Regions from separate parts of the Paenibacillus sp. BIC5C1 genome, predicted to be linked through region 2. Evidence: predicted binding sites of a transcription regulator. Region 2 holds the regulator's gene; the other holds the start of a gene.
The links. The regulator CtsR, encoded in region 2, represses protease genes until heat stress. The targets are predictions, from matches to a motif close to ATGGTCAATAAAGGTCAAACA.
Positions count from the first base shown of each region.

Region 1: a site for CtsR is predicted at 2,647-2,667, ahead of clpP (ATP-dependent Clp endopeptidase proteolytic subunit ClpP). Genes of this name have one in related genera too.

Region 1 is NZ_CP135922.1:187,669-198,443, forward strand. It holds gene RS891_RS00895 (SIMPL domain-containing protein) at 1-286, shown strand, start outside; gene RS891_RS00900 (stalk domain-containing protein) at 652-1,749, shown strand; gene clpP (ATP-dependent Clp endopeptidase proteolytic subunit ClpP) at 1,959-2,555, opposite strand; tRNA gene RS891_RS00910 (tRNA-Arg) at 2,735-2,809, opposite strand; gene RS891_RS00915 (sugar-binding transcriptional regulator) at 3,293-4,318, shown strand; gene gap (type I glyceraldehyde-3-phosphate dehydrogenase) at 4,426-5,433, shown strand; gene RS891_RS00925 (phosphoglycerate kinase) at 5,582-6,763, shown strand; gene tpiA (triose-phosphate isomerase) at 6,797-7,549, shown strand; gene gpmI (2,3-bisphosphoglycerate-independent phosphoglycerate mutase) at 7,549-9,093, shown strand; gene eno (phosphopyruvate hydratase) at 9,332-10,618, shown strand.
Region 2 is NZ_CP135922.1:6,246,397-6,257,171, forward strand. It holds gene RS891_RS28185 (nucleoside triphosphate pyrophosphohydrolase family protein) at 1-156, shown strand, start outside; gene pssA (CDP-diacylglycerol--serine O-phosphatidyltransferase) at 279-1,010, opposite strand; gene disA (DNA integrity scanning diadenylate cyclase DisA) at 1,054-2,130, opposite strand; gene radA (DNA repair protein RadA) at 2,144-3,511, opposite strand; gene RS891_RS28205 (ATP-dependent Clp protease ATP-binding subunit) at 3,805-6,267, opposite strand; gene RS891_RS28210 (protein-arginine kinase McsB) at 6,459-7,529, opposite strand; gene RS891_RS28215 (protein-arginine kinase activator protein McsA) at 7,558-8,082, opposite strand; gene RS891_RS28220 (CtsR family transcriptional regulator) at 8,113-8,574, opposite strand; gene RS891_RS28225 (GNAT family N-acetyltransferase) at 9,046-10,221, opposite strand; rRNA gene rrf (5S ribosomal RNA) at 10,453-10,569, opposite strand; rRNA gene RS891_RS28235 (23S ribosomal RNA) at 10,713-10,775, opposite strand, start outside.

The sequences.
Region 1 (10,775 bases), 1.0 Mb from region 2:
TGAAAATGTTCGTTTTACGGTAGAAAAACCGGAGAGCTTTGAAGCTCAAGTAATTGAGAAAGCTGTTGCCAATGCGGATGTAAAAGCTGGAGCTATTGCAAAAGCGGTTAAACGTCAATTGGGTGCTGTTCTATCCGTAAGCCAAGGTGATGCCAATGTACCTGTGTTCTATGCAAGTGAGGCTCTGATGTCCAAAGCGTCAGCTGATTCTGCTGGTAGCACAGAAATTGAAACAGGACAGGTTAAAGTAAGCACAACGCTGAATATTACTTATGAAATGAAATAAGCGAAGTAAATAAAGGCTAGATGTCCGTTAAAGATATGCTTGAGCGGGCGAAAGGCAATAATGACAAAGACGTTGTCCGATGGACAGCGTCTTTTTTGTTATAAAGGCGGACTTTGATGAAGTTTGAAAAGAAGAGATGAAATATGACGAATTAAATTGCTGTTTTTTGGTATCTTTTTTGTCCATTTGTTCGTAACAAAACCTTCATTATAGGCATCTGGATCGAACAACATTGTAACTGGGGCTGTAAACCTTTCCGGAATTGGGTTAATTATAATAAAGAGGTGAGCGTATGAGGCATACGATCAAATCAGGATACATACGCAATGACACTCAAATTTGAATTCAAGAGAGGAGTTTTATATATGACATCATGGAAAAAATGGACAAGTGCACTACTGGCGGCTGGAATTATTGTGGGGAGCGGGGCTGTATGGCAGGATAGTTCCGTACAGGCAGCTTCGGTATCGACAAAAGTGACAACACCTACAGAGGTAACTCTGAAATCAGGAGGTAAAACACTTACTCAAAAAGGACTCCTTCAAGGTGGATCTACTTGGGTATCACTTACCGCAGTGAAAGATGTTGCAGGTGGAAGCTTGAAATATGATGCGAAAGCTAAGGAGTACTCCTTAACGGCAGCTAATAATACAATGACCATCAGCATGATCGATGGGGCACCGAGTGTTAGAGTTAATAACTACTATCCGCAAGTGGAAGCAAAACTGATCAATGGCCGTTTGTACATTCCGTTTTCTGCAATGAGAGATTATTTGGGAGTTCAGGGCAACTGGGATGGAAAAGCCAAGACACTAACGCTGAGCAAAGTGAAGCAAAATAGCGTGACAGTCAAAGCGGCAACAGTAAAAGTCAGCATCAAGAACGCTGAAGTGGATATTCAATATCCTCAGGTGAGCGGACTGGCAAACGATAAGGCAGAAGCAGCTATCAACAAGGTGCTGAAAGATGAAGTTGATGTTTTTGTAGCAGATTTCAAAAAAAAAACCAAGGAATTTGGCGACGCGGCAGCGAACCGTCCATATGCATTTGAGAGCACTTATGTGGTGACGTACAACGAAAATGGTGTGTTGGGTCTGGTTACTCAACGTTATGAGGACTATGCTGGTGCACATGGTATGACGACTCGTTCAGGACACACCTTTGCCCTGGATTCCGGTAAGGAACTGAGTCTGGATGATGTGATTCAAAATAACAAAACCGTGCGTGAGACAGTAAGCAAAAAAGTGGGAGATCAGCTTAAAGCTCGTGGTGGCTACCTTGAAGGCTATAAAGGGCTGAATAAAGATCAGGACTTCTATGTAACACCAACAGGTGCAGTTGTATTCTTCCAGTTGTATGAGTACACAGCTTATGCGGAAGGCTTCCCGGAATTCCCGTTCACGTACAAAGAGTTGCTGCCTAAAGGCACAGCGCCATTTAGTGGCTTAACAGCCAACAAGTAAAGTATGTGTTGGGCTTATTGCTAGCGTAATGATATGAAAGTTAAGTGAATCGATTGAATTTGTATCATGCAATCTTAAATTATCCTCAAAAAAAGGACGCCCACGTCATATTGACGAGAGCGTCCTTTTTTCATATGGCCAACTCAACTGGGCGTTGCCGTTTGAGTTGGCTATATGGTATATCCGTTTAATTGGTGATTCGCCTCGGCTTAGATGCCTTGGGAACCTACGTTTTCGATGACTTTATCGATGATACCGTAATCAGCAGCTTCAGCAGCACTCATAAAGTAGTCACGATCTGTGTCTTTCTCGATACGCTCCAGCGGTTGGCCTGAGCGCTCAGCGATGATACGGTTCAAGGTATCACGCATTTTCAGGATGCGGCGGGCACGAATTTCGATGTCCGAAGCCTGACCTTGCGCACCACCAAGTGGTTGGTGAATCATAATTTCGCTGTTAGGCAATGCAAAACGTTTACCTTTGGCACCTGCGTTCAACAGGAATGCACCCATGGAAGCTGCCATACCGACACAGATGGTAGATACATCCGGTTTGATGAATTGCATTGTATCGTAAATTGCCATACCGGCTGTAATGGATCCGCCTGGGCTATTGATGTATAAGTGAATGTCTTTCTCCGGATCTTCCGCAGCTAGGAACAACATCTGTGCCATGATGGCATTCGCCACAACGTCATTTACATCACTGCCAAGGAAGATGATGCGATCCTTCAGCAATCTGGAATAGATGTCATAGGCGCGCTCACCGCGGTTGCTCTGTTCAACGACCATTGGAATATAACTCACGTGAAAAACCTCCTCGGAAATGTAAATGTTAAATTGGTGTTTATATATAAACTGTTACCGTATTACCCACATCATAAACAATTTCAAACAAAAAGTCAAAGAAAGTCAAACTAAGTTTGAAAAAAAAGAAACCTATTCGGTTTCATTGGTTAAAAGGGTTATGAGCTGCTAATTAAGAATGGCGCGCCCGCCAAGAATCGAACTTGGATCTCAGGCTTCGGAGGCCTACGTCATATCCATTGGACCACGGGCGCACATTGATTATTGCTGTAAACATAGTTGCATAAAAGCAGTTTTGAAATAGAAGTTTCAAATATGTGACAGCAATAATGATTATAGCTCATGAATAATTGAATTGCAAGCAGATGTTCGCCGTGTTGGTTTGGAATACGCTGAAGATGATCATGATGAAGATAAGTGGATAAAGAACGCAAATAAGTAAATGCTAAAAGAGGTTTTGGACTTGCCATATGAAAAACGACAGTAAGCAATATATAGATGCGATTTTCACTTTGCTTCTATATATGGTATGGAACAGATTGTTCTCGATCATGGGAGATTGACATTGTGAAAATAGGCGCGTACAAACGCCTGAAATGTGTCGAAATAACGCTTCGAAACACTTGCATGTCGCGTCAGTTTTAGGTAGAATAGACGTGGGACTTAAAAAGTTAACCCGGGACGTTTTAGGGCCATGAAAGAAAGCTTGGAACGAGAAGCTTGCGGGAGTGGAAAGCATGCGAACGATTTTAGAAGTGCAAAAGCAGCTTCTGCCTGATCTCATGGATGTCTTGAAGAAGAGGTATACGATTCTGCGCCAGATCATGTTATCGGATGTGATCGGACGAAGAACGTTAGCTAATTCCATGCAGATGACCGAGCGGGTTCTGAGGGCTGAGACCGATTTGTTAAAGGCTCAGGGACTTATTGAAATTGACAGTGCAGGCATGAAGATCAGTGAGGCAGGGCATGAATTGCTGCAGCAGTTGGAACCCGTCGCCAAAGAGCTGTTTGGATTATCCGAACTGGAAGAGCGCATCAAGCAAGCCTACGGTCTGCAAAAGGTAGTAGTGGTTCCCGGCGATTCGGACATTTCTCCATTTGCCAAACGGGAACTGGGCAGAGCCGGAGCGAAGGCTCTGGGTAATATTATGAGTGATAACGATGTTGTCGCCGTAACGGGCGGTTCAACAACGGCTGGAGTCGCTGAGCAACTGACTCCGCCAACATCGCTGAAAGGCGTCTGGTTCGTACCGGCACGCGGTGGGCTGGGAGAAAGTCTCGAAATTCAGGCCAATACGATTGCATCCACGATGGCAAAACGGGTAGGGGCTCAATACAAACTCCTGCATGTACCGGATTTGCTTAGTGATCATGCCTATGAATCATTAATCCAGGACCCGAGTGTTCAGGAGATTCTGCAGCTGATCCGAAAATCGCGAATCGTCATTCATGGAATCGGTGATGCCGTAGAGATGGCACGGCGCCGCAAACTTGCGACAGAGATCATAGATGAACTTCAGGAGCAAGGGGCCGTATCGGAATCCTTCGGTTATTACTTTAATGATCAGGGTGAGGTGGTACATACCATGCTTACGCTGGGCATGCGACTCCAGGATATTGAACGAACCGATGTCGTGATTGGGATTGCAGGTGGCAAGAGCAAGGCTGCTGCCATACACTCTGTTCTGCGATTTGGTCAGGAAGATATTCTGATTATTGATGAGGCTGCTGCTGAAGTCATCGTCGCCGAAATGGAATAAGGTTTTATTTTGCACCACAACCATTGTTGTCTTGACGGACTTCACCGTCTGTCTTGAATATATAAGCTTCATAAAAAAATCAATCAAAACTTGGGAGGAACTTACTCATGATTAAAGTAGGTATTAACGGTTTTGGACGTATTGGTCGTTTGGCATTCCGCCGTATTCAAAATGTAGAGGGCATTGAAGTTGTAGCAATCAACGACTTGACTGATGCTAAAATGCTGGCTCATTTGCTCAAATATGATACAACTCAAGGTCGCTTCGATGGCGATGTTGAAGTACACGATGGCTTCTTCAAAGTGAACGGCAAAGAAGTTAAAGTATTGGCTAACCGTAACCCAGAAGAACTTCCTTGGGGCGACCTGGGCGTAGATATCGTTCTGGAATGTACTGGTTTCTTCACAACTAAAGAAGCAGCTGAGAAACACTTGAAAGGTGGAGCTAAGAAAGTTGTTATCTCCGCACCTGCTACTGGCGACATGAAAACCATCGTTTACAACGTAAACCATGAAATCCTCGACGGTACTGAAACTGTAATTTCCGGCGCATCTTGCACAACAAACTGCCTGGCACCTATGGCAAAAACACTGCAAGACAAATTCGGAATCGTTCAAGGTTTGATGACTACAATTCACGCTTACACTGGCGACCAAAACACATTGGATGCTCCACACCCTAAAGGTGACTTCCGTCGTGCTCGCGCAGCAGCTGAAAACATCATCCCTAACACAACTGGTGCTGCTAAAGCAATCGGTTTGGTTATTCCAGAACTGCAAGGTAAACTCGACGGTGCAGCTCAACGTGTACCAGTAGCTACTGGTTCCCTGACTGAGCTCGTAACTGTATTGGGTAAAAAAGTTACTGCTGAAGAAGTTAACGCAGTAATGAAAGAAGCTTCCGATCCACAAACTTTCGGATACACAGAAGACGAAATCGTATCTTCCGATATCCAAGGAATCACTTTCGGTTCCCTGTTTGATGCAACTCAAACTAAAGTTCTGACTGTTGGCGACCAACAATTGGTTAAAACTGTAGCTTGGTATGACAATGAAATGTCCTACACTGCTCAACTGGTTCGCACTTTGGAGCACTTTGCAAAAATGATCAAGTAATATCTGCAATAACATAGAGCGGAAACAGATGCTATTGTTTCCGCTCTTTATATATCAACATTTTGCAAATTTCTCAAAAACACCAGGATTGCAAGGGATTTGGGCCCTTGATTGGTCCACCAAATACATGGGTGCGGAGGAAATACAGATGAACAAAAAAAGTGTACGTGATATCGAATTGACAGGAAAACGGGCATTTGTGCGTGTAGATTTTAATGTGCCGCTCGAAGATGGTAAAATTACAGATGACAAACGTATTCGTGCCACGCTTCCTACGATCAATTACTTGATCGAAAAAGGCGCTAAAGTTATTTTGGCAAGCCACATGGGTCGTCCAAAAGGCGAAGTGGTTGAATCCATGCGTTTGACTCCAGCTGCTGAGCGTTTGTCCGAATTGCTCGGTAAAAAAGTCGTTAAAGCGGATGATTGCGTTGGCGAAACAGTAAAAGCTCAAATCGCTGAACTGAACAATGGCGACGTATTGTTGCTTGAGAACGTTCGTTTCCACGCAGGCGAAGAGAAAAACGATCCAGAACTCGCAAAACAATTTGCTGAACTGGCTGACGTATTCGTTAACGATGCATTCGGAGCAGCTCACAGAGCACACGCTTCAACAGAAGGTATCGCTCACTTGTTGCCAGCAGTATCCGGTCTGTTGATGGAGAAAGAACTTGAAGTGTTGGGCAAAGCAATCTCCAACCCTGAGCGTCCTTTCACAGCAATCATCGGTGGTTCCAAAGTTAAAGACAAAATCGATGTGATCGACAACCTGTTGAACATTGCAGACAACGTAATCATCGGTGGCGGTCTTTCCTACACATTCATGAAGGCTCAAGGTTATGAAGTAGGTCAATCCCTGCTGGATGAGTCCAAACTGGATGTAGCTCTGGGCTTCATTGAAAAAGCGAAAAAACTGGGTAAAAACTTCTATCTGCCAGTTGATATCGTTATCTCCGACGACTTCAGTGCGAACGCAAACACGAAGATTGTTGAAGTTGGCGACATTCCTGCAGATTGGGAAGGCATCGACATCGGTCCTAAAACACGTGAGATCTATGCTGACGTTGTTAAAAACTCCAAACTCGTTGTATGGAACGGACCAATGGGCGTATTCGAAATCGAGCCTTTCTCCCACGGTACTCGTGCAGTAGCGGAAGCTTGCGCTGAGACATCTGCATACACCATCATTGGTGGCGGTGACTCCGCAGCAGCAGCTGAGAAGTTCAAATTGGCTGACAAAATGGACCACATCTCTACAGGTGGCGGTGCATCGCTCGAGTTCATGGAAGGCAAAGTGCTTCCTGGCGTAGTTGCATTGAACGACAAGTAAGCTTTAAGCTATAGCATGAAGGAGTTGAAAACCATGAGAACACCGATTATCGCAGGTAACTGGAAAATGTTCAAAACGGTTTCCGAATCCAATGACTTCATTCAGGAAGTTAAAGGAAAAGCGGAAGTTGAAGGCGTAGAGACTGTTATTTGCGCACCGTTTACGAATCTGCCATCTCTGGTAGAAGCCGTTAAAGGCACAAACATCAAAATTGGTGCACAAAATCTTCATTTTGAAGACAACGGTGCATTCACAGGTGAAATCAGCGGCGTGATGCTGAAAGACCTGGGTGTGGATTACGTCATTATTGGTCACTCGGAGCGCCGTCAATATTTTGCGGAAACCGATGAGACTGTCAATAAAAAGTTGCACGCAGCATTCCGTCACGGATTGACTCCAATCTTCTGCCTTGGTGAGACGCTTGAAGAGCGCGAAGCTGATCAAACGAAAGACGTGTGCAAAGTGCAAACGGAAGCTGCTTTTGCAGGCCTGTCCGCAGATCAGGCAGCACAAGTAGTTATCGCTTATGAGCCAATCTGGGCGATTGGTACAGGCAAATCCTCCACTTCCCAAGATGCGAATGAAGTTATTGCTTACATTCGTACGCTGGTGAAGGATCTGTACGACCAAAAGGTAGCAGATGCAGTTCGTATTCAATACGGCGGCAGTGTTAAACCTGAGAACGTAACAGAATACCTCGGACAAAGCGACATCGACGGCGCGCTTGTTGGCGGTGCCAGCTTGCAGCCGGCTTCGTTCATCGCGCTTGTTGAGGGGGCGAAGTAATGACAGCTCCAAAACCTGTAGCGCTGATCATTATGGACGGCTTTGGTCTTCGTAACACGGAGGAAGGCAACGCGGTAGCGCAAGCCAAAAAACCGAACTATGACCGTTTTATGAGCCAATTCCCACACACAACTCTCACTGCTTGCGGTGAAGCTGTAGGTTTGCCTGAAGGGCAAATGGGGAACTCCGAGGTAGGTCACCTGAACATTGGTGCCGGCCGGATCGTATACCAGGATTTGACTCGTATCTCCAAATCGATTCGTGACGGTGAGTTTTTCGATAACGAAACACTCGTTAAAGCTGTTCGCGAAGCGAAACAAAGCGGTAAAAAGCTCCATTTGTATGGTTTGTTGTCCGATGGCGGCGTACATAGTCACATCGACCACTTGTTCGCTATGCTGGATCTCGCCAAAAAAGAAGAAATGAATGACGTATACATTCATGCCTTCATGGATGGCCGTGATGTTATGCCAGACAGCGGTAAAGAGTTCATGCAGAAGCTGATTGCCAAAATCGAGGAAGTCGGTGTAGGACAAATCGCAACGGTTCAAGGTCGCTACTATGCGATGGACCGTGACAAACGTTGGGAACGTGTTGAGAAATCATATCGTGCCATCGTTTATGGTGATGGACCAAAATACACTGATCCACTCAAAGCGGTTGAAGAATCGTATGAAAAATCCGTATTTGACGAATTCGTTGAACCAACGGTTATTGTTAAAGCGGATGGCCAGCCGGTAGGTTTGGTGGAGAGCGGCGATTCCGTCATTTTCCTCAACTTCCGTCCTGACCGTGCGATCCAACTGTCGCAAGTATTCACGAACCAGGATTTCCGTGGTTTCGACCGTGGTCCGAAGTTCCCTGTGGGCTTGCACTTTGTGTGTCTGACCTTGTTCAGCGAGACCGTTGAAGGTTATGTGGCGTACTCGCCTAAAAACCTCGACAACACGCTGGGTGAAGTCCTGGTACAAAACAACAAGAAACAATTGCGTATTGCAGAAACCGAGAAATACCCGCACGTAACCTTCTTCTTCAGCGGCGGCCGTGATGTTGAGCTTCCAGGCGAAACACGTGTGCTGATCAACTCACCAAAAGTTGCAACGTACGACTTGCAACCAGAGATGAGCGCGTATGAAGTAGCTGACGCATGTGTTCGCGAGATTGAAGCTGACAAACATGATGCCATCATTCTGAACTTTGCTAACCCTGATATGGTTGGACACTCCGGCATGCTGGAGCCGACGATTAAGGCAGTAGAAGTAACAGACGAATGCATGGGCCGTGTTGTGGATGCAGTTCTTGCTAAAGGCGGCGTTGTGCTGATTACTGCGGATCATGGTAACGCGGATATGGTGTTCGATGAGCAAGGACGTCCGTTCACGGCTCACACAACGAACCCGGTTCCATTCATCGTTACAGATGCGAACGTTACCCTGCGTGAAGGCGGAATCCTCGCGGATATCGCTCCAACGATTCTTGACTTGATGCAATTGCCTAAACCGGCTGAAATGACAGGTACATCTGTCATCGCTACCCGTAAATAATTTAATCTTAATAGGTTTTTGAATAAGACTGGAGTTACACTTTAACGGAGCGGGCAGAACCAATCTGCAGAAGCGAAGCGTTCGCCTTTATCACATGATTTCAACTTATGACGATAAGTTCGAAGAAATCAGGGGATAACAGCGATCGAAAGATGGTACTGCACGCGGAGTGTTTTAGTGAAACCAATTGTTCTGAACGTATTAAATAAAATTCCAAATTTAAAGGAGATTATCACTCATGACTATTATTTCTGACGTGTACGCTCGCGAAGTCCTCGACTCCCGCGGTAACCCTACAGTTGAAGTTGAAGTATACCTGGAGTCCGGCGCAATCGGACGCGCTATCGTTCCATCCGGTGCATCCACTGGTGCCCACGAAGCTGTTGAGCTTCGCGATGGCGACAAATCCCGTTACCTGGGTAAAGGTGTTCTGCAAGCTGTTAAAAACGTAAACGAAACAATCGCTCCAGAAGTAATCGGTATGGATGCATTGGATCAACTGGGTATCGACAAATTGATGATTACTTTGGATGGTACGCCAAACAAAGGTAAACTGGGTGCTAACGCAATCCTGGCTGTATCCATGGCTGTAGCTCGCGCAGCTGCTGACGCTCTGGACCTGCCATTGTATGTTTACCTGGGCGGATTCAACGCTAAAGCACTGCCAGTACCAATGATGAACATCATCAACGGTGGTGAGCACGCTGACAACAACATCGATGTTCAAGAGTTCATGGTTCTTCCAGTTGGAGCACCAAGCTTCAAAGAAGCTCTTCGTGTAGGTGCGGAAATCTTCCACAACCTGAAATCCGTACTGAGCTCCAAAGGTCTGAACACAGCTGTAGGTGACGAAGGTGGTTTCGCACCGAACCTTGGTTCTAACGAAGAAGCAATCACTACAATCATCGAAGCAATTGAAAAAGCAGGTTACAAACCAGGCGTTGACGTATTCCTGGGTATGGACGTTGCTTCCACTGAGTTCTACAAAGATGGTAAGTACACACTTGCTGGCGAAGGTAAATCTTACACTTCCGCTGAGTATGTTGACCTTCTGGCTTCATGGGTTGAGAAATACCCAATCATCACAATCGAAGACGGTATGTCCGAAGATGACTGGGATGGTTGGAAATTGCTCACAGAAAAATTGGGAGACAAAGTACAACTCGTTGGTGATGACCTGTTCGTAACGAACACAGAGCGTCTGGGTAGAGGTATCGAAGAAGGTATCGGTAACTCCATCCTGATCAAAGTTAACCAAATCGGTACATTGACTGAAACATTCGATGCAATCGAAATGGCTAAACGTGCAGGATACACTGCTGTAATCTCCCACCGTTCCGGTGAGTCCGAAGACAGCACAATCGCTGATATCGCTGTTGCAACAAACGCGGGTCAAATTAAAACGGGTGCTCCTTCCCGTACAGACCGTATCGCGAAGTACAACCAATTGCTCCGCATCGAGGATCAACTGGGTGAACTGGCTCAATACAATGGTCTTAAAGGCTTCTACAACCTCAAAAAATAAGTTGTCTTACGACAACTCACGGGCAAGTCGGGTAACCGGCTTGTCTTTTTTATTAAGTTGATTTTTAATTGCTCGAGATTAAAAAGGTTGAAAATGTTGGCGGTATCTCAGTAAATGAGGAAATGCCACTACTTGTATCACGTTAATAGCTGTGTTA
Region 2 (10,775 bases):
TTGTGCGAGAATTGCAAAGAGGTGATCAGCTCTGAACTGGGGCGGAACCTGTTTTATATGTCGGCTCTCTGCAATCTGCTGGACATCAACATGGAAGAGGTCGTAAATCACGAGTCACAGAAATGTTCGACGTTAGGGATGTTCAATTTGTCGTAAACAATACGTATTTCGTTGCAAATGGTAAAGTACCGTATAGATTTGAAAAACAAAAATAAGCACGCATTCTCCTGTCAGGAGCGTACGTGCTTTCTTTGTATTTTCCAAAAATGATGGAATGCTTAGCGATCGGAAGGGCGGGAAGACTTCTCTTCTTTACGCTTTTTGGCCCGGTTACGTGAGGCTGCCGTCCGCATATTATGCTTCATTCCATATAGAGCGTATAACACCAGTGGAATAAAGATCAATTTGGACAATTGTTCTGGAAACATGACCGCCACCACTATTGCAAAGACGATAACCCAAGGTGCAATCCAGATTGCCTTGCGCGGCAGACCAACCTTTTTGAAATTAGGATATTTCAGCGAACTTACCATCAGATAAGATAACAGCAATGTCGCAATCATCATACTTACAGGACCGATATCCTTGTTAAATAGGGACAGTGTTGCCAGAACCCCTCCTGCCGCTGGAATCGGCAAACCTGTGAAGTACCCAGGGATGCCTGGACGAACGTTAAACCGGGCAAGCCGAATAGCCCCACAAATTGGAAAGCTTGCGGTTGCGATCCAGGCGAGAACCGAAGTTGCGTCCTGAAACGAGACCATAAATATAATTAGGGCTGGAGCTGCACCAAATGAAACCATGTCCGATAAAGAATCCAGTTCTTTACCAAACTCACTTTGGGCATTAAGCGCACGTGCCACACGGCCATCCAGACCGTCCAGCAACATCGCAATAATGACCAAAATGGCAGCCAAACTATAATTCCCATCAATTGCAAGCAGGATTGCCATCATTCCAAGAAACAGATTACCCAAGGTAAAGAGATTCGGAATGAATCTGGTTAACATCGTTGTTTCACCTCATTATTTTCAAGCCGTTATAGGCAAACCCTTACATTTGTCTGTCAATAAACATCTGCTCCTGCAAACGCTTGAGACCTTCCTTAATGGTTCGGGCGCGTACCTCTCCAATCCCGTCCACTTCGTCCAGTTCTTCAATTGTAGCCATAATGACATGAGGCAATTGTTCGAATTGATCCACCAGGTTATGGATGATGACATTCGGCAAGCGGGGTATCTTATTTAATACCCGATATCCGCGAGGTGCAACCGAATCTTCGGACGTAGCCGCTGACGAAGGGTATCCCAGCAGACGTACGATATGATTTGCATCCAGTAATTCATCGTCCGACAATCTTTTCAGACCAACAATAATCTCACGGATTTTGTCATCACTGTCATCACGTGCATAGTCCTTATACAGCAACCAGGCTTCTTCTTCCGTTGTACCGACGAGTTCCTCCATCTGCATGGAGATCAGACGTCCCTCGTTGCCCAGTTCATGAATGTAACGTTTGATTTCCGTTTTGATACGCATAACCATTTCCGTACGCTGAATGACATTGACCACCTCAGGAATCGTCACCAGTTCCTCGAACTCGGAGGCACTCAGATTCGTAAGGGACTGTGTCAATACAGCTTTGTATTTCTCCAAGGTTTGAATCGCTTGATTCGCCTTGGTCAAAATAACCCCGATTTCTTTGAGGGAATACCGTAGTGTTCCTTGATATAAGGTGATAATATTCCGGCGCTGCGAGATAGATACAACTAATTTGCCTGTTTGTTTCGCGACACGCTCAGCCGTCCGATGACGGATCCCTGTCTCAGATGAAGAAATGGATGAGTCAGGAATGAGCTGAGTATTGGCGTATAGGATACGCTTTAAATCCTCGCTAAGGATGATGGCACCGTCCATCTTGGCGAGTTCATACAGATAGTTCGGGGAGAAATCACAGTTAATCGAGAATCCTCCATCCACTACTTCCATCACTTCAGGGCTGTATCCTACAACCAGCAGTGCACCCGTCTTGGCGCGCAGCACGTTCTCCAGACCTTCGCGGAAAGGTGTACCTGGTGCAATCAGCCTTAACAATTCGTTCATATTATCCAGTTGGCTCGAATCTTTCATCTTGTTATGCCCCCTAATCTAAAGCAACCGCTAGTGCATCTGCCACGGTATTCACACCGATCAGTTGTATCCCGCGAGGATGTTTCCAGCCCTTTAAGCTTTTTTCTGGTAAAATGACACGCTTGAAGCCCAATTTTTGAGCTTCTTTCACACGTTGTTCAGCCCGTGAAACGGCCCGAACTTCACCCGTCAAACCGATTTCCCCAAAAATGACGTCATCTGGCTTGGTCGGCACATCTCTCAAGCTGGATGCGATACTTACAGCAACCGCCAAATCCACTGCCGGCTCATCTAATCTCACGCCACCAGCTACGTTCAAATAAGCATCCTGTGTTTGCAAGAACATGCCCATCCGTTTCTCCAGTACCGCAATAATCAAATTTAATCGATGGAGATCTACCCCTGTCGCCATACGTCGGGGGGAAGGGAAATGTGTGGTCGAAATCAATGCCTGCAATTCCACAAGCAGAGGACGTGTGCCCTCCATGCTGGCAACTACGGTAGAACCAGCCACACCGAGTGGACGTTCTGACAGGAAGAGCTCAGAAGGGTTGCCTACTTCACGAAGTCCATCTTCGCCCATTTCAAAAATGCCGATCTCATTGGTCGAACCAAAACGGTTCTTGACCGCACGTAGAAGGCGATACGTATGATGCCGCTCTCCTTCAAAATAAAGAACACAGTCCACCATATGCTCCAACATACGTGGACCGGCAATAGCACCTTCTTTCGTAACATGCCCCACAAGTACGGTTGCAATGCCTCGCCCTTTGGCGATCCGCATGAACCGTGATGTACATTCCCTTACCTGAGCAACACTGCCGGGAGCACTGGTGACTTCTGGCAGATATACGGTCTGAATGGAGTCGATGACTAGAAAATGCGGCTGGATCTGCTCCACCGCTTCCTCAACCCGCTCCATATTGGTCTCACATAGTACATATAACTCAGGAGACAGCGCACCCAGACGGTCAGCTCGCAATTTCGTTTGCTTAACTGATTCCTCGCCTGAGACATATAACACGCGCAAACCTGAATGAGTCAATGCATGAGATGTTTGCAACATCAACGTTGATTTTCCGATTCCGGGGTCTCCACCCACCAGAACGAGAGATCCTGGAACAATTCCGCCGCCCAAAACCCGGTTCAGCTCTTCAATTCCAGTCTGTACACGCGGTTCCTGACCGCTATCTATATCTATGATGGGAAGTGGCTTATCTTTACTCTCAAAAAGAGGGGAATTTCTCCCTTGTGTTTTGACCACCGTTTCGGTTTCTTCCACCATTGAATTCCAAGACTGACAACCCGGACATTTGCCGTACCATTTGGGGGCTTCATAGCCGCATTCCGTACACTGAAACTTGGTTTTAACTTTGGCCACTTCAGCACTCCTAGGATTTATTTTATAACAGCATTTTGCATTTTTCGACGAATTTTGCCTAAACTCCCTGACGTGCAGGGTTAATAAAAGTTTACCATTGTTTGAGATTTTTCGTAAAGGATTATCGCAAACTTTACACATGTTCGTAGCCAGTTCAAAGTTTGTTTTCTGATAAACAACTGCTTCGGGGCTCTGACTGGCACAAAAAAACAAAAATCCTTCCCGACTAAAGTCAGAAAGGATTTTTGTTTTATACATCAGATTCAATAGTTATGTCACTAGTTAAGTGTCACTTATTTCGTTTCAATTTCCTCAGTTGAAGGAACAACAACGTCTTTTTTCGTTACAGACAATGCTCCGTTCTCTTCATCGATGAGCAACGAATCACCTTTGGTCACATTACCCGTGAGCAACTCTTCAGACAATTTATCTTCGATATGCTTCTGGATCGCCCGACGAAGCGGACGCGCACCATAAGCTGGATCGAAACCGGCTTTGGCAAGGAAATCCTTGGCGTTGTCGGTGAGTTCGAAGTCAACCTCGTATTCACGTAGCCGTTTCCGAAGCTCCTCACTCATGAGTGTAACAATCTCTGCAATGTGTTTCTGTTCCAGGGAGTGGAACACGATAATTTCATCAATCCGGTTAAGGAACTCTGGACGGAAGCTTTTCTTCAGCTCATCCATGACTTTACCCTTCATGTTATCATAATCCGCGCCTGCATCGACAACTGCTGTGAAGCCAAGTGTAGAGTTACGTTTGATCGCTTCAGCACCAACGTTGGATGTCAGAATAATCAACGTATTTCGGAAGTCAACAACGCGACCTTTGGAATCCGTCAGACGACCATCCTCAAGCACTTGCAGCAAGATATTGAATACTTCCGGATGTGCTTTCTCGATCTCATCGAGCAGGACGACGGAGTAAGGTTTGCGACGAACTTTCTCTGTCAGCTGGCCACCTTCTTCGTATCCCACATATCCCGGAGGCGCTCCGACGAGTCGGGAAGTCGAATGCTTCTCACCATACTCGGACATATCGATCCGGATCACTGCATTTTCATCGCCAAACATCGCTTCAGCCAGAGCACGAGCCAGCTCGGTTTTACCTACCCCTGTAGGACCAAGGAAGATAAATGAACCCATCGGACGTTTCGGATCTTTCAATCCGGCACGAGCACGACGAACTGCACGGCTGACGGACTTCACAGCCTCATCTTGGCCAATGACACGTTCATGTAGAATAGACTCCAGGTTCATCAAGCGTTGTGTTTCTTCTTCTTTCAGCTTGTTCACCGGAATTCCAGTCCAGTTGGCTACCACTTGCGCGATATCCTCAGGCGTTACTTCAGAATCCGTGCGACCTTGTTTTTCTTTCCATTGGTTCTTCGTTACATCCAGCTCTTCACGGATTTTTTGTTCCGTGTCACGCAGGGCTGCTGCTTTCTCGAACTCCTGGCTTTGAACCGCTGCGTCTTTTTCCTTACGGATATCTTCGAGACGGCTTTCCAGTTGTTTGAGGTTTGGTGGGATCGTGTAAGAGTTCAATCTTACTTTGGAACCCGCCTCATCAATCAGGTCAATTGCTTTGTCCGGCAGGAAACGGTCTGTAATGTAACGGTCAGACAGTTTAACCGCCTGTACAATCGCTTCATCCGTAATTTTCACCCGGTGATGCGCTTCGTAACGATCACGCAAGCCGTGTAAAATCTGAATTGCTTCTTCTGGAGAAGGTTGATCCACCGTGATCGGTTGGAAACGACGCTCCAGGGCAGCATCCTTCTCGATATATTTACGGTATTCATCCAGTGTTGTTGCACCGATGCACTGCAATTCTCCACGGGCCAAAGCCGGTTTCAAAATGTTCGAAGCATCAATTGCGCCTTCTGCTCCGCCTGCACCAATCAGGGTATGCAATTCGTCGATGAACAGGACAATGTTACCCGCTTGACGAATTTCATCCATAATTTTTTTCAGACGATCTTCGAATTCACCGCGATATTTTGTACCTGCAACAACGGAACCCATATCCAATGTCATGACACGTTTGTCACGCAAAGTCTCCGGAATTTCGTTGGCGATGATTTTTTGTGCAAGTCCTTCAGCGATGGCCGTTTTACCTACACCTGGCTCACCGATCAGTACCGGGTTATTCTTGGTACGACGGCTCAGAACCTGAATAACACGTTCGATTTCTTTACTACGTCCAATCACTGGGTCCAGGTTGTTCTCTCTGGCATACGCCGTAAGGTCACGTGCTAGACTGTCCAGTGTTGGTGTGCTGACATTGGCAGGTGTACCGTTATGACTGGATACAGCTTCACTGCTGCCAAGCAGTTGCAATACTTGTTGACGTGCCTTGTTCAAACTAATACCCAGGTTGTTCAGCACACGTGCCGCAACCCCTTCGCCTTCACGAATCAATCCGAGCAGGATATGCTCTGTGCCTACATAGGTATGGCCCAATTTGCGAGCTTCATCCATAGACAGTTCAATTACTTTTTTCGCACGAGGCGTATATGCAATGTTCGTAGGTTGCTCTTGGCCACGGCCAATCAGCGTTTCTACTTCATCTTGAATTTTTTCCAATCCGAGTCCCAGGCCGATCAGCGCTTTGGCTGCGATGCCTTCGCCTTCACGAATGAGGCCGAGCAAAATGTGCTCTGTACCGATGTTATTATGACCAAGACGGACAGCTTCTTCCTGCGCCAATGCGAGCACCTTTTGGGCCCGTTCCGTAAATCTTCCAAACATCATATCTCCTGCACCTCCATGGTTTTGGATAAAACGGGGGCTGTTATTAAAAGTATCCCACCGTATTCTTCATATCATTTTTGTTTGCAGCCATGCTGCGAATAAAATCATTCAGCATTCATTTATAGAAAATGCTCTATTATATAAAAGCCGCAGATGCGGCGTGAAACCTTTATAAACAACTCTTGATCAACCTAAGATTGATTGGCTGCACTGATCGTATCACGGATCAACTGAGCCCGATATATGTCACGCTCATCCGTCCGCATGTCTTCCCCAAATGTTTTTTGCAAAAAGCCCGGCTGCGTCATCACATTCAACTCGTTCATCACGGTTATGGACAAGCCGTCCAACAAGCCGAGATCTACGCCAAGTCGAACATCAGACAGACGCTGTGCGGCTTCCTTCGAATCGACGATGGCTGCATGTGACAGAATGCCGTATGAACGCATAACTCTGTCGGTAATTCGCAGTCTAGAGTCGGTAATTAACCGTTCTCTGGCGGTACGCTCATGCCCAATCATCTGTAACACAACACTATGCAGATTATCGATGACTTCTTGTTCCGTCTGTCCCAGTGTGATCTGGTTCGAGATCTGGAATAGGTTACCCATCGCCTCACTGCCTTCACCGTAAATTCCCCGTACAGTCAGTCCGACTTGGGAGACTGCGGTTAAAATGCGGCCAATCTGCTGTGTCATCACCAGAGCGGGCAGATGCATCATAACAGATGCTCTTACACCTGTACCTACATTTGTAGGACAGCTGGTTAAATATCCTCTGCGGTCATCAAAAGCATAATCCACATGCGCTTCAAAAGCATCATCTATGGCGGAAGCTTTCTCCCAGGCTTCTTTCACCTGGAACCCCGGATAGAGGCACTGGATACGAAGATGATCCTCTTCATTAATCATAATACTGACAGATTCATCCTCACTGAGAATAACAGCGCCATTTCTGGATTCATTCGCAAGACTAGGACTGATCAGATGTTTCTCTACCAGCACCCGTTTGTCAAGGTCATCGATATCAATCAAATCCAGGGTATGAAAATCTCCAAAGGCATGAACGTCATCGTATTGAAGTACTTCGCTCAGCTTATTCAGCACTTCTTCCGATTGCTCATTGGAAGCCAGCATCGGAAACGGATAATGCTGCAGGTTGCGTGCGATCCGGACCCGGCTGCTAATGACTATTTCGGAATCAGCCGCATCACTGCGCATCCAGTCGCTGAGCGCCTTCTCTGTAAAACGAAGATTAGGCATTACGCATCCCTCCTACTCATCACAAACTTTACTCCTGAGCTATTTCTTTTTCAAGTTCCCTAATCTGATCACGAATTTGAGCAGCTTGTTCAAACTCCTCTTGCGTTATGCTCTCCTGAAGATCCCGTTTCAGATCAGCAATCTGTCTTTTGACCTTGATGCGGCCACCAGCCCTTGCAGGCACTTTACCCACGTGGGAAGTGCTGCCATGAACCCGTTTGAATAGCGGGTCCAAACGACTGTCAAAATATTTATAACAAGAACTACAGCCAAAGCGGCCGATTTTGCTAAACTGTGAATAGGTCATGCCGCATTCTTCACAACGAAGAGATTGCGCAGGTGTTGCTCCCGCACTTCCATTCTTGCCTGAGGGTTCAAAATCAAGCAACCCGGACAATAAGTTGTGAATGGAAAATCCGTTGGATGTTCCGGGAATCATTTCCCCTTTTTCACGAGCACATGACTCACAAATATGGAATTCCGTCTTCTCTCCGTTCACGATCTTCGTGAAATGGAGTGTTGCCGGACGTTTGTTGCATTCTTGGCACAGCACAATGATGTACCCCCTTGATCCCGATAGTTTTCATTTACCGAGCAAAGATATTAACATCGCCTTTAACATTCTGGCACGAATTTGATCCCGGTAAGGAAGTTTGACCAATATAATCTCTCTCGATACAGCTGCCCGCATCAACCCGGCTTCCCTTTTGCTCAAGAAACGTGCTTCTTCCAGTTGGTAGATCAGACCTTCGGCAGCTGTCTGCCCGATCTCATCTCCAATACTATGGTGCAAATGGTTATGCAGAGCCGAGTGAGCCGGCAATTCAATCCGCTGTATGCGAACATAACCGCCGCCGCCACGTTTACTCTCTACAAGGTAACCTTTTTCGAGTGTAAATCGGGTGCTGATGACATAATTGATCTGGGAAGGCACACATGAAAATTGATCAGCCAGATCATTACGTTGAATTTCGACCATTCCTTCGGGACTTTCATGCAAAATACTCTTCAGATATTGTTCGATAATATCAGAGATATTACGCATCCACTCATCCTCCACTGTCTGAAACGTTAAGTCAATAAGGACCCACACGCCCCTACAGAGTACACCTTCTCAACCCATTTAACCAATCAAGGAAACAGCGAAACTGATCTTCAACGGTCTTTAGCAGGAGAGCGAAGGACGCTCGAAGGTCCTTTAATATTGCTTTTATCCGCTGATGTGTACTACCTTAAAATGGCTCCCACCACCGGATTGCAGAAAGAAAGCTACGTAAGTATTTAACCTTTAGTTGACTTTGACTTTCTTTGACTTTATATACATTATAGCATATTTTGTGGTTTTGCCAAGAGGGAGCACTATTCATTTTTTACGATTTTACACGAAATATTCGGCTGACACAAAAAAACCTCTCCAAAATAGCTGGAGAAGTCCATTTGTTTTACACTAGCATCGTAATGCTATACAAGTTCAGTCTATGAAAATGATCCTAGAATACTCGTTATTCTATGAGAATCAGAAAAAATCAAGTAAATACGTTTCCCGATCAGGAATCGCTTGCTCCAGAGCCTTAATCGCTCCAATTGGTCCTTCAACTCTACCTATTTGAGCCATCTCTGTGGGTCTGCGATATCCCATCATCATTGCGGTGAGCGCCTGAATATCTACTTTAACAGTCTGATCTTTAGCTACCGGCTCAGATGTTTTCCATATCGATGCTGTGCCGTTCATAGCCACATTCAACTGCCATACCCCTTCATTCCAAGGTGCGTGTGCATCCTCTACCTGGAGATTAATCTGTACTGGTGAGTCTGGGCTTGCAAAAGGATACTGTGAAATAAATTGTTCAACACTCACAATACGTGCCATGAAGAAAGGTATAATTTCCTGCTGTATCCGCGGATTATCTAGTTGAAAAGCAAGCATATCACTTGCTGGTGCCTGTAAAGTGACTTCCTCAATCATTGAATCATGGTTCGCAATAAAGGTCCATAAACCTTGTCTTGCCTCTTCATTCAGATAAATGATCTCTCTAATGGTAAACTTTCTTTCCTTAACCTCATATAAAACATAGCCTTGTGCTTTACCAGCTTCATCATAATATACAGCCTTCTGGCTGGCTCCATTAGTGAGAACCGAGTTCTCCCATCTCGCATCATCCCGGATCAAAGTTCCGTTATAGCGCTCAGCATACGCACTGTATACTTCCTTTAATATGCTGAGTCCCGGATCGCCACGTCGAATTGTTCCAGGGGTGACCTTTTTCGCTGGCAAATGAGCTGTAGGCACTTTATATCGTTTAAACTCAACATAGGTCTCCCATCCATATCTCCGATAAAATGCAAAAGAGAACGGATGCAAAAACGATATACTTTGTTTCTTACGGTTCATTTCTTCCAAAGCATGTTTCAACAGCCCCGCTACCCAGCCTTTACGTCTATATTCTGGCCATGTCGCTACTCCCGCAATACCGCCCATCTCAAACGATCTCCCATGAATATAGGTTTGAAAAGGAATAATGTGAAGTTTGGCACCCAATTGTCCCTCCTCAAATACACCCCATATATCCTGTGAATCAAATTGACTCCGTCGCTTCTCCGTTTGTTCTTCACTCATTACCACTTGAAAAGCATACTCGGAGAGTGCCATAGCTGGCTCAAAATCATCTACGGTTAACTTCTGAATTTCCATGTCGTCCTGCACCCCGTTCTCTAAGTTATGATATCTTTCAAATCATGGCCTGATACGTGATGTATGTATCCATTTATGAGTGTGTCAGAGGAACGGGACAAAGTCAAACAAGAGATGTGCGGGCATCTCTCGGAAATACTTTTTTTCGTATATTATAATTGTTCCACCTGTGATCTATAGTAAAAAACGCAAATAAAAACCACCACCGAATAACATCGGCAGTGGTTCTTCGCTTGGCGGCGTCCTACTCTCCCAGGACCCTGCGGTCCAAGTACCATCGGCGCTAGAGGGCTTAACGGTCGTGTTCGGGATGGGTACGTGTGGAACCCCTCCGCCATCGCCACCAAACGCGATTTGTCGAAGCATAGCTTCTTGAAATCATTGTGGAACTGAAAATCATACACACATTCTGTGATGTATCCATTTTCATTTCAGAGATTATTCTCTGAAAACTAGATCCGAAACGAAATTTGCGATTCATAACCTGCATATTGGATAAGCCCTCGACCGATTAGTACTGGTCAGCTCCATGCATTACTGCACTTCCACCCCCA